DNA from 4 places in the Oceanobacillus locisalsi genome. Region 1 is predicted to be linked to each of the others. Evidence: predicted binding sites of a transcription regulator. Region 1 holds the regulator's gene; each other region holds the start of a gene.
The links. The regulator Rex, encoded in region 1, represses fermentation and respiration genes when NADH is low (regulators of the CRP and FNR family bind a similar motif). The targets are predictions, from matches to a motif close to TTGTGAAATATTTCACAA.

Region 1 (3,220 bases):
CTCATACTCAAACGCTTTTTGATCTAAATAGTTGCTGTAGGTTCCATGGAATTTTTTAGAATGATGTCTGGAAATCTCATAGACAATCGATACCGTTTTGTCTAAAAAGTAACGGTCATGGGAAACGATAACGATGGAGCCCGGATAATTGACTAAATAACCTTCCAGCCAGGTAAGGGTATCAATATCCAGATGGTTGGTCGGCTCATCAAGAATCAGCAATTGCGGTTTTTGCAACAGGAGCTTTCCAAGAGCCAGTCTTGTTTTTTGCCCGCCGCTTAAATCGGTAATTAACGTATCGAAGTCAAAATCCCCAAAGGATAGTCCAGTGAGTACAGATTTTATTTCTGCTTGATACGTATATCCGCCGCTTGTTTCGTAATCATTTTGCAGCTTATCATATTTCTCGAGCAGCTGTTGGTAAGCTGCGTCGTCCATACCAGAAGAATCCGCCATCTGTGCTTCCATTTCCCGCAATTTATTTTCCATCGATATAAGCGGGGAAAATACATCCAACATCTCTTTCCAAATGGTTTTTCCAGACTCTAACATCATATGTTGGGAGAGATACCCGAATGTTAAATCTTTCGGTTTGAATATTTCACCATCATCGAAAGGCATTTCACCTGCCATTATTTTAAGTAATGTTGACTTACCGGATCCATTCCGGCCGACAATTGCAATTCGTTCATTTTCTTTAATTTCCATTTTTATATTAGAAAGAATCTCTTCTGCTCCAAAAGATTTCGAGATTCCATTTAATTGCATTAAAATCATCATTGCCATCCTTTCTAAGTTAGAAAAAAGCCTGAGCCAGCAGGCTGCAGCATTATCTGCTTACCGGCTTTCTTATTCACTCATCCTGTTCAAGGAAATCATACCTTATATAAGTGTAACGTATTGCAATAGAAGCGACAATAAAATTAGCTAAAGTTCGCCACGTTGGCAGTATTTCTGTTAAAATTGTATAGTAAAGAGTATGTGATTAATTAAACGTGAATATGAAAATGAAAAGGGTTCAATGATACATTTTCCTATACTTAGAATCTGAAGAGAGGCCGTTTCAAATGGAACAAAATAAAATTCCGCAGGCAACAGCAAAACGGTTGCCTTTATACTACCGATTTCTCAATAATCTATATCAACAAGGGAAGATGCGTGTCTCTTCCAAAGAGTTGAGTGAAGCTGTGAAAGTGGATTCTGCCACCATCCGCAGAGATTTCTCCTATTTTGGAGCCCTTGGGAAAAAAGGATATGGATACAATGTTGAATATTTATTAGGGTTTTTTAAAAGCACGTTGGATCAGCATGAAATCACGAATGTTGCTTTAATTGGGGTTGGAAATCTCGGAACTGCATTTTTACATTATAATTTCTTAAAAAATAACAATATCCGTATTACTATGGCTTTTGATGCAGATGAATCGAAAGCCGGCAAAGAAGCTGGCGGTGTGCCTATTTACCATGTAGATGAATTAGAAGATAAAATAGAGGGAACTGAAGTTGCCATTTTAACAATCCCTGCAGAAGAAGCGGATACTGCTGCAAACAGATTGGTTGATTTAGGAATTAAAGGCATCCTGAATTTCACCCCGGCGCGTATTACCGTTCCAAGCAATATCCGTGTGCATCATATTGATTTAACAGTGGAATTGCAATCACTTGTATACTTTTTAAAGCATTATCCTTTAGAAGCAGAATAAACGGTTTATTTATTGATAAAAAAACTAGCTCCCAAAAAAGCTTTTCTAAAAAAGAAAGCGGAATGAGAGCTAGTTTTTTCTTATTTTTTATTCTTTACTTTAAAGTAGTATCGCAACATACGGAAGCCGGCAAAGAAAGTAAGTGCTGCAATAGCGGCGAACAGGATGGTCACCGTATTCCAGATTGTTTCTCCTTTGCTGAGAACTCCAATATAAATGAATAAAGCACCAAATAAAATATAAAAAATGGCTTTAATTAAATAGGGACGATGCATGTTAACCTCCAAAGAATATAAGTTGTAATTGATCCATCTGCCGTTGAATTTCTTCCGGATCCAATGAAAGCTGAGCTATGACAACAAGTGTGTTCATGCCTGCATGTACAATAATAGGCACAATAATCCGTTTTGTCTGTACGTATAGGAAAGCAAAAACAAATCCCATTGCCATATATACCAATAGATGCAAGAAATCCCAATGAATCACGGCGAATATAATAGCAGAAATAATGGCTGCGAAGAAAAAGTTCATTTTTTTATAAAGGGATCCAAAAATAATCTGCCGGAAAATGATTTCCTCCAATATAGGGGCGAAAATAGCCGGAAGAACAACAAAGATCGGGACAGCCCGGGCCATATTCATGATTCCTTGTGTATTTTCCGATCCAGGATCTATTCCGAAAACTTCCAATTCAATCGTGGCTGCCAGCCCTTGGGCAAGGAGGGCTAAAATAATACCCAAAACAGACCAGCCGATAATTGCGCCGGGGCCTGCTGCATCACGATGAGCCTGGGTTTGCATTTCCGGTTTTAACAGCCAAAGCACAATAACAATACCAGCAGCAAAACTGAATACAGACCAATAAATACTGGCCAGCGCAAGATCGGTATTAAATACAAATGCGAGCAGCGGGGCTGCAAGAAAAACCGAGAATTGCATAATGATGTATGTAAGTATGACATAAATATATCTTCGGGTCATAAAAACGCTCCTTCTAGTATAATCATCATAAAGTATATTCTAACACAACTGCTATTGAAAATTATAATCAGAAGTACAAAGAATCATGCATGAAGCAATAAAAAACCCAATATCTTATTTTAAAAAAATATTACAGCATCCTACTTGCATTTTTTCCAAAAATTAATTATCATAAGAATTGGAGTTAGCACTCGGGTGTGCAGAGTGCTAATAAAAATAAAAAAATGATTTGGGATTAAGGAGGCAATTCTACATGATTAAACCATTAGGAGATCGTGTTGTTATCAAACTTGTTGAACAAGAAGAAACAACCGCAAGCGGAATCGTACTTCCAGACTCTGCAAAGGAAAAACCGCAAGAAGGTGAAGTCATTGCAGTAGGAGCTGGACGTGTGGAAAATGGAGAAAGAGTGACCCTGGAAGTTTCTGAAGGAGATCACATTATTTTCTCTAAATTTGCTGGTACCGAAGTGAATTATGCAGGTACGGAATACTTAATTCTTCGTGAAAATGATATTTTAGCAGTTATTAACTGAT
Region 2 (3,220 bases), on a different contig from region 1:
ATCATCCGGTGTTCGTTTTGTCCGGGAGAGGAAACCGTCAATTGTCCCGTAAACGGTATCCAATAATTCATACTGTGCTTTTGCTTTTTGCTGTTCATACGTCACAAATTCTCTAAAGTACTCTGTTAAGTCATTTTTACAGAAATCTTCTTCTATAAAATCCTGCTGCGGATGCGTCAGATAACTTCCCTGGTAATACTCACCGCCGCTCTGCCAGGCAAAATTCAATTGTTTATAAGACCGGATGCCTTTGAATAATAACGAAGCGCCAATTTTCCTGGATAACATGGAAACGCCAAAGTAAACGTCTTTGTACAAATGCGGCAGCAAATCATCTTTTAAAAAGGATGTATCCACCTTAATTAAAGAAGGATGCAGAATAGCCAGCTGATTCAGACTGCCGCTAGGGTTTGCCAATTCGATGCTGATTTGAACGCCAATTGTTTTTAAGTATTTAATAATATGAATAAATTGATTCGTATTCTCCGGAAGGCAGGTATCTTTGATTTCAAGAATAATGGTATTTAAATCCAATCCTTTTTCCTGAAAATCATGTAATAAATGAATAAATGTTTCTCCATTATCTCGGACAAACAATGCTGCGTCATAATATAAAGTCAGATTCCCTGTAAAATTATCCTGCAATTTCTTTTTTATTGCTTTTTGATGAATATAATGATTTACTTCCAGCCGAAATTCATCCGGAATAGAAGGATCATCAAAGAGCCAGTCTAAACGCTGCTCCTTTTGATTCTCATCTAAAAAGTAAGCAATTACTTCATAACCGCTCACAAGTTGCTTATCTGCACGGATAATCGGTTTATAATAAGGAAGTAATTGTTCTAAATCTATCAAAATATCTAATGGATCCATGTAGACTCCTCCTTCCGTTCATTATAGCATATTCTATTTTGTACTTAATGCTATGACATTTTCTTAAAGAGGATGTTCAAAAAGTCCAATAAAAATGACACGGCGAATTTCTGCGTTGGCTTGCTTTTCCGGTACTCACGTATGTAAAAGCATACGCTCCGTTCCTCAAAGCTGCGCCGCCTTGAACTTCTTGGTCCTATTTATCAGACTTTTTGAACACGCACTTAAAGAGGATACTTAAAACAGCAACATATTATTTGAATTTTATCCAATACTACTATTTGAAATAATTGTCAAGCCTTTTCTGGCACATTTCGACATTTTTCAAAAATATGTAGAAGTTTTCATGAACATTTTGTGAAGTGTTTTTCAATCTCTTGTAATTTAGCCATATGCGTATTAACATTATTCCTGCCATATAGCAATACTTAATTAATTGTGTGTGTTCATTCAAAATTTGGACAACCTCTTATACATAGAGATGTTCAAAAAGTTGTTAAATGTTTTTGACGGGATGAATAATCGCAATGCAGGCGGCCCTGGCAAAAGGTCATTATTTCGCCGTTTATCGTTTAGTATCTTTTTGAATATCCTCTAAAAGTTATCAAACGAAATTCAACATTAAAGGAAGGGGTATCAACATGAAATTAAAGTGGACCTACCTAGCATTTTTAGCAGCTATTACCGCATTTCTTGCAGGCTGCGAACCATTACTTGTACTTGATCCAAAAGGTCCTCAAGCAGATACAACTGCATCAGTGATTTGGATATCGATCATTACAATGTCTTTCATTGTAATTACTGTTTTAGTAATGCTTGTCATTATTTTATTTAAATACCGAGCATCAAAACAAGATCCTGACTATGAACCGCCCCATATTGAAGGAAATAAATATGTGGAAGGAATCATTGTTACCGTTCCAATTCTCATTGTTGCTTTCTTATCCGTCGTTTCTGCCATGTCTATTTATACGGTGGAAAGCGCACCAGAAGGATATGAAGAAGATGAACCTCTTGTTATTTATGCATCGTCTTCCAATTGGAAGTGGCATTTCAGTTATCCGGAACAGGATATTGAAACAGTAAACTATGCTTACATCCCTACGGATCAGAATATAGAGTTACGCTTATATTCACACAGTACCATTTCAAGTTTCTGGGTGCCGCAGCTGGCAGGACAGAAATACGCTATGGCTGATATGACAAACTATTTAAATGTAGTCGCAGAAGAGCCAGGAGAATACGTTGGAAGAAACTCTAACTTTAACGGAGAAGGTTTTGCAGAAAATGAATTCTTAGTAACAGCTGTCCCTCCAAATGAATTTGATTCATGGGTAGAAGATGTTCACAATACTGCTGACCCGTTAACGGAAGAAACATTTGAAGAATTAATAGAGCCTGGACATTTAGGTCAACAGACTTATACTGGTACGCACCAAGAATTTAACCCTGCACCTGAAGGAGAAAACAGTCCTCACGATCACGGTGATGGCGGCGGTCACGGCGGTCATGACCACTAAGGATCTGAATATAACGAAGGAGCTTTCATCATGATTGAATGATTCATGATGAAAGCTGCCTCCGATAATGAAAAAGCAAATTTGCTAAGGAATTAGCAGATAAAGCTTTTTCTTAAGGTGTTTCAAATATCTAAGCTCTAGAAAGGAGTTTCGAATACAAATGGATTTTTTAGATAGATTTTCTATTCCACCCAGTGATGACCCAATGCTTTATGCATCTCTTGTGGCAATTACACTTGTCAGTATTGCAATTGTTGCAGGTCTTACCTATTTCAAAAAATGGGGTTATCTATGGAATGAGTGGTTAACAACTGTTGACCATAAACGTATCGGTATGATGTACATTATTTCTGCATTGCTGATGCTTTTCAGAGGTGGCGCGGACGCCGTTATGATGCGCCTGCAAACGGCCGTTCCTGACAATTCATTCTTAGACGCGCAACATTATAACGAAATCTTTACCACACATGGTGTTGTGATGATTTTCTTCATGGCAATGGCCTTTATTATTGGTATGATGAACTTTGTTGTTCCGCTGCAAATCGGAGCGAGAGATGTGGCATTCCCTCGTTTGAATGCGCTCAGCTTCTGGTTATATTTTGCCGGAGCAATGCTGTTCAACCTGTCCTTCGTGGTCGGAGGATCTCCAGATGCCGGTTGGACGAACTATTATCCACTGGCAGGACCTGAGTTCAGTGAACATGTCGGAGTTAACTACTATAACTGGGCACTGCAAATTTCAGGTATTGGAACACTTATGACAGGGGTTAACTTTATTGCTACGATCATGAAAATGCGTGCACCTGGTATGACATTAATGAAAATGC
Region 3 (3,220 bases), on a different contig from region 1:
GTTGCTTGTTCTGGTATCTTTATCTTTACCCAGTGCTTTCGGTACGATGGAGAAAGTATTGGAAATGCCATCCAATGCGTATTGATATGGCAGCTTGGCAACGGAAATTAAAGAAGCCAGGGAGCCGTTTTTATCGCGGCCGTGCAATGGGTTTGCCCCTGGAGCAAAGGCTTCTCCTGCTTTTCTTCCATCTGGTGTATTGCCTGTTTTCTTTCCGTAAACGACATTGGAAGTAATCGTCAGGATAGACTGTGTCGGCACTGCATCGCGATACATCGGATGTTTTTTAATCTTATTCATAAAGTCTTTGACAAGATGCACCGCAATTTCATCAGCACGATCATCGTTATTGCCGTATTTTGGGTATTCGCCCTCGATTTCATAATCAACAACCAGGCCGTCTTCATCACGGATGGTTTTGACGTTCGCATATTTAATGGCACTTAAGGAATCGACAATGACAGATAATCCTGCCACCCCGCAGGCCATAGTGCGCAATACGTCACGGTCATGTAACGCCATTTCCAGACGTTCGTAGCTGTATTTATCATGCATATAATGGATAATATTTAATGCATTGACGTATAATCCGGATAACCAATCCAGGAGATTATCGTATTTCTCCATCACTTCATCGTAATCCAGATATTCCGATGTGATGGGTGCATAGTTTGGAGCAACCTGCATTTTCAGGTTTTCATCGACGCCGCCATTGATCGCATACAACAGTGCTTTTGCCAGGTTGGCGCGTGCGCCGAAAAACTGCATTTGTTTTCCGATGCGCATGGCAGATACACAGCAGGCAATGCCATAGTCATCTCCATAGATCGGTCGCATGATGTCGTCATTTTCATACTGGATGGAGCTGGATTGAATCGACATTTTCGCACAGTACTTTTTATAGTTTTCCGGCAACTTTTGAGACCACAGCACAGTTAAGTTTGGTTCTGGCGCCGGACCTAAGTTATCTAATGTGTGCAGAAAACGGTAAGAACTCTTTGTGACAAGCGGACGTCCGTCTTCTGCGATACCTGCTAATGATTCTGTCACCCAAGTCGGGTCTCCGCTGAACAATTCGTTATAATCTGGTGTTCTGGCGAATTTTACGAGACGCAGCTTCATGACAAAATGATCCACAAGTTCTTGCGCTTCTTTCTCTGTTATGACCCCGTTTTGCATATCTCTCTCTATATAAATGTCTAAGAATGTAGAAACTCTGCCTAGACTCATGGCTGCACCGTTTTGTTCTTTAATCGCTGCTAAATAGGCCAGATAGAGCCATTGGAAAGCTTCTTGTGCTGTTTTTGCCGGTCTGGAAAGGTCAAACCCATACATTTCTCCAAGTTTTTTCAAATCTTTTAGGGAACGAATTTGGTCAGAGGTTTCTTCGCGTTCACGGATAATGTCCTCCGTCATCGTCCCATTACCAATGAGGGAAAGATCTTTTTTCTTGGCCAGGATTAAATCGTCCACCCCATATAAGGCAACACGGCGGTAATCCCCAATAATACGTCCGCGTCCGTAAGCGTCAGGGAGACCTGTGATAATGCCTGCTTTCCGTGCTTTTAACATTTCTGGGGTGTAGGCATCAAACACGCCCTGGTTATGCGTTTTCCGGTGTTCCGTAAAAGTATGGACCACATCATCATCGATGTGATAACCGTACGATTCCGCAGCAGCCACGGCCATGCGGATACCGCCAAATGGCATTAACGCACGTTTAAAAGGTTCATCTGTCTGTACACCGACAATCTTTTCCAATGCCGGATTCAAATAACCAGCACCATGAGAAGTAATGGTGGAAACAATCTTGGTATCGACATCAAAGACACCGCCGTTTTCTCGCTCTTCTTTGGTTAACTGCATCACTTGACTCCACAGATTTTCTGTTGCTTCGGTCGGGCCCGCTAAAAAGTCTTCTTTTCCTTCATACAAACGATAATTTTGTAAGATAAAATCACGAACATTAATTTCTTGCTGCCAATTCCCCTCCACAAAACCGTCCCAAGGAACTTTTTTTCCCATTTCCTCTGCAACTTTCATTATAAACCCCTCCTTACGGTTATTGTGAAATAATTCACAATAACTCCTACTTTTATTATACCGTTTTCAACACAAATAACAAGTGAAACACTTCACAATTCATGAAAGTTCGAAAAATGTTCAATTTTTAATTTTGTGCGAAAAATAAACATGATGATTGTTTTCTGTGATATCTTTGCTTAAAATAATTACATTGGCTATTTTTAGAAAATATTCTGTTCACAGCCGGTCTGATCTGTGTTAGCGCATTTATAAATATTTTGATGGAGAAAGAAGGTTTCTTTGGTGTATATATTAATTATCGTAGGAATGATAGCTGGTATGATGGTTCCAATGCAGACTGCGGTAAATAATCGACTGACATTATTTACGAAAGCTGTTTTACCGACATCTTTTTATTCCTTTTTAACGGGCACTATTATTTTATTTATGATTAATCTGATGATGGATCCCAGTAAATTGACGCTGACGTTTTTTGAATCACAATCTTACTCGTATGTTTGGTTTGCCGGCGGGGTGCTGGGTGTTATTTTTCTGACAGGAAATATTATTTTATTGCCTAGAATTGGTGCGGCTGTAACAGTAATTGCAACGGTTACAGGACAAATGGTTATCGGCATATTTATTGATACATTCGGGTGGTTTGATGCAGATGTTAAACCGCTTCATGTGATGCATATTGTTGGTGTGCTCCTATTAATTGCCGGAATTATATATATGAATGCTAAGAAAAGGACAGCAGTTGTAAAGGACCATTCCCGACTTTGGATTTTAGTTGGATTAGCTACAGGTATGATGCCGCCTATGCAAACAGCTATCAACAGCAGTTTACGGTATGAGGTAGATTCTTTTATTTATGCTGCTTTCATATCATTCGTTGTAGGAACTGTCGTGTTATTTATCATGGCAATGCTTGTGAATAGGGGAATCAAAATAAACCGTACTTCCGGAGACATTACATTAAAACCACGGCATTTTGCCGGGGGCGTTCTTGGAGCTGCATATATTGCTTCGAATATTATATTAATGCCTTATCTTGGCGTGACACTGACGCTGATGTCTACTATTTTGGGACAGATTGTTATGGGACTCATCATCGACCACTTTGGCATGTTTAACTTGCCGAAATATCCAATCGACCGCAGAAGAATCATTGCTGTGGTGATGATTGTCAGCG
Region 4 (3,220 bases), on a different contig from region 1:
ATGCCGGAATCTACCGGTTCTAATCCAAAGTTATCTACTAAAAAACTTGGGAGGAACATGGTAAACGCAACAAAAGCTCCGAATGTAATGAAATAGAATAAGCTTAAAAACCATAAGGTAGTATTTTTATAGACGCCTTTGATTTGTTCTGCCATCGATTTCTTCGCTTTTTCTTCTTTACGGTCACCCAAGATAAATACAAATGCGGCAAATAAAAGTAAGATAATCAGGAAGATGCGTATCGTTCCTTGCCATCCAATTGCTTGTGCGATAACTGGAGCACCAAAGGTTGTAATAGCTGTACCAGCGTTACCAACACCGTAGACACCATTAATAAATCCGTGTTTTTCTTTCGGATAATATTTCGGAAGCGATGTAACACCGATAGAGAATACGGCTCCGCCTAACCCCAAAAGGAACCCGCCGATGACTAAATCCATAAAAGAGTCTGCAATGCTCAAGTAGAAAACAGGAAATAGTAAAATCAGAAAGCTGATCAGAAAAATCATTCTTGCGCCAAAGCGGTCTGCATAAAAACCGATTGGAATACGCAGCAACGATCCTAAAATAACAGGAATCGCTGTAACGATAGACGCTTGCCCGCCTGTTAATGGAATATCCATTGTAATGTATGGCATGAGGGATGAAATCAATACCCACACCATAAAGCCGATCACGAGATTTGAAGTTTGTAAGGTTAATTGTAATCCAGGTTTTTTCATGTTTGATCTCCTTCCAATATGAAGTCATTCTTTCGCTTACACGGTAACAAGTGTAAGAAAGCAATCATTGTAAGAACGTTCGACGAAGCTTTTTTTGCATCATTTAGGAACGTCGAATCCAGCATCCCCTTTTTCTGATGAAAGAGGCGGTGCTTATGTTCTTCATAAAGTGTGCGTTGGTTTATTGATGCGATTACGATGAAAATTTTAATCTTTCTTTAACCTATACGTAGTGAAATAAATCACATAATTTGTGTCATCTTTTTGAAAACAAGCGTTGGTTAAGAGAGGAATCACATCATGCAGGTTTGTTTTTAAATCTTAAGATTTTTTTCCATTAACCGTACCAGTATTTTTTCAATTTCTAATAACAAACCATCTAAATTTGACTAAATTTTGACTTCTGCCGTCCGTGTGATTTTTTTCACAACGAGGTGATATGAGAAATGATTTAATAGGCACCAGATTGATTAGCAATTCCATTAGGAGGGATTTAGATGGCGAAGAAACCATCTCCACTTTGGCAAAGATTGAATTACTTAAAGCCAAAGGAGAAATATTCCAATAATCATAGCCAATTACAAGAAGGAAATCGTGATTGGGAAAATGTTTATAGAAAAAGATGGCAGCATGATAAGGTTATTCGTTCTACCCATGGTGTCAACTGCACTGGATCTTGCAGCTGGAACATCTATGTTAAAGACGGCATTGTAACTTGGGAAGGGCAGGCGCTGGACTATCCGACTACGGGTCCGGATATGCCGGAATTTGAACCGCGTGGTTGTCCCAGAGGCGCAAGTTTCTCCTGGTATCTATACAGCCCTTTACGTGTGAAATACCCTTACGTCAGAAAAAGGTTGCTTGATTTATGGAGAGAAGCATTACAAACACATGATAATCCATTAGAAGCTTGGAAAAGTATTGTAGAAGATAAAGAAAAGTCAACGTCTTATAAACAAGCAAGAGGGAAAGGCGGACTGGCTCGTGCAGACTGGGAAGAGGTAACGAAACTGGTTGCTGCATCCTGTTTGTATACTGCGATGAAATATGGTCCGGATCGAAATGTTGGATTTTCTCCTATTCCTGCCATGTCCATGGTCAGTTATGCATCAGGCAGCCGCTTTATGCACCTTCTTGGCGGTCAGATGTTGAGTTTTTATGACTGGTATGCAGACTTACCGCCAGCATCTCCGCAGATTTGGGGGGATCAGACGGACGTACCAGAAAGTTCGGACTGGTTTAATTCGAGCTACATTATTACCTGGGGTTCGAATGTTCCGTTAACACGTACGCCAGACGCACACTTTTTAGTCGAAGCTAGATATAAGGGGACAAAGGTGATTTCCATCAGTCCAGACTATGCAGAGTCTACGAAGTTTTCGGATGACTGGTTATCTGTCAAACAAGGGACAGACGGTGCCGTGGCTATGGCGATGGGACATGTTATTTTGAATGAGTTTTATGCTCAAAACATGACACCCTATTTTGAAGACTATGCGAAACAATATACTGATTTTCCGTTTTCTGTCCGTTTGAAAAAGGAAAATGGAAAGTTTACAGCGGATCGCTTTTTACATGCGAAAGATCTTGGAATGGAACTGGAGAATAATGAATGGAAACCGGCGATGTATAACAACCGTACGGGTGATTTCTCTATTCCGCATGGCACGATGGGATCGCGCTGGGATGAGCAAGGTAAATGGAATTTAAAATTATTTGATGAAAGAACAAATGAAAAAATTGAGCCGGTATTAAGTTTTCTCGGCAAGGAAGATGACGTTGTGACGGTGGATATGCCGTACTTTGACGCAGAGACCAAGAAGGTGCTCTCTCGTACAGTACCTGTGAAGCAAATCGAAATAGACGGCGAGACAGAATATATCGCAACGGTTTATGATTTAATGCTTGCTAACTATGGCATTGATCGCGGACTGGGCGGAGAAGTTGCTGCGTCTTATGATGATATTGCGCCGTTTTCACCTGCTTGGCAAGAACAGATTACCGGTGTTGACCGTAACTTAGTAATTAAAGTTGCCCGTGAGTTTGCTCAAAATGCGATTGATACCAACGGCCGTTCCATGATCATTATGGGAGCGGGAATCAATCATTGGTACCATTCCGATACGATTTACAGAGCGGTTGTCAATCTCGTTCTTATGGTTGGCGCGCAGGGAGTCAATGGTGGCGGCTGGGCTCACTATGTCGGCCAGGAAAAATTACGTCCAGTAGAGGGATGGACGACGATGCAGTCAGGAAAAGACTGGGGCGGTCCGGCAAGATTGCAAAATGGTACTTCATTCTTCTATTTTGCAACGGATCAATGGCGTTATGAAGAGACGTCGATCAATGAATTGGCGAGTCCAACGGTGGATAAAGCAAGATATGATCATCCGGCGGATTACAATGTTTTGGCAGCGCGCTTAGGCTGGTTACCATCGTACCCGACTTTTAATAAGAATGGTATTGATTTATATAACGAAGCATTGGAAGCAGGAAAT

Region 2: qoxA (cytochrome aa3 quinol oxidase subunit II) is a predicted target of Rex. The motif match lies at 1,229-1,246, and genes of this name have one in related genera.
Region 3: pflB (formate C-acetyltransferase) is a predicted target of Rex. The motif match lies at 2,066-2,083, and genes of this name have one in related genera.
Region 4: ACFQ19_RS06515 (nitrate reductase subunit alpha) is a predicted target of Rex. The motif match lies at 1,135-1,152, and genes of this name have one in related genera.

The regions. Positions count from the first base shown of each region.
Region 1 covers NZ_JBHTKK010000015.1:88,989-92,208, reverse strand. Annotated here, with positions in the region: gene ACFQ19_RS12800 (ABC-F family ATP-binding cassette domain-containing protein) at 1-777, opposite strand, end outside; gene ACFQ19_RS12795 (redox-sensing transcriptional repressor Rex) at 1,068-1,703, shown strand; gene ACFQ19_RS12790 (YdiK family protein) at 1,784-1,978, opposite strand; gene ACFQ19_RS12785 (CPBP family intramembrane glutamic endopeptidase) at 1,980-2,684, opposite strand; gene groES (co-chaperone GroES) at 2,938-3,219, shown strand.
Region 2 covers NZ_JBHTKK010000014.1:50,965-54,184, forward strand. Annotated here, with positions in the region: gene ACFQ19_RS12150 (EAL-associated domain-containing protein) at 1-873, opposite strand, end outside; gene qoxA (cytochrome aa3 quinol oxidase subunit II) at 1,515-2,393, shown strand; gene qoxB (cytochrome aa3 quinol oxidase subunit I) at 2,554-3,220, shown strand, end outside.
Region 3 covers NZ_JBHTKK010000016.1:43,153-46,372, reverse strand. Annotated here, with positions in the region: gene pflB (formate C-acetyltransferase) at 1-2,043, opposite strand, end outside; gene ACFQ19_RS13100 (DMT family transporter) at 2,329-3,220, shown strand, end outside.
Region 4 covers NZ_JBHTKK010000005.1:82,761-85,980, reverse strand. Annotated here, with positions in the region: gene ACFQ19_RS06520 (nitrate/nitrite transporter) at 1-722, opposite strand, end outside; gene ACFQ19_RS06515 (nitrate reductase subunit alpha) at 1,220-3,220, shown strand, end outside.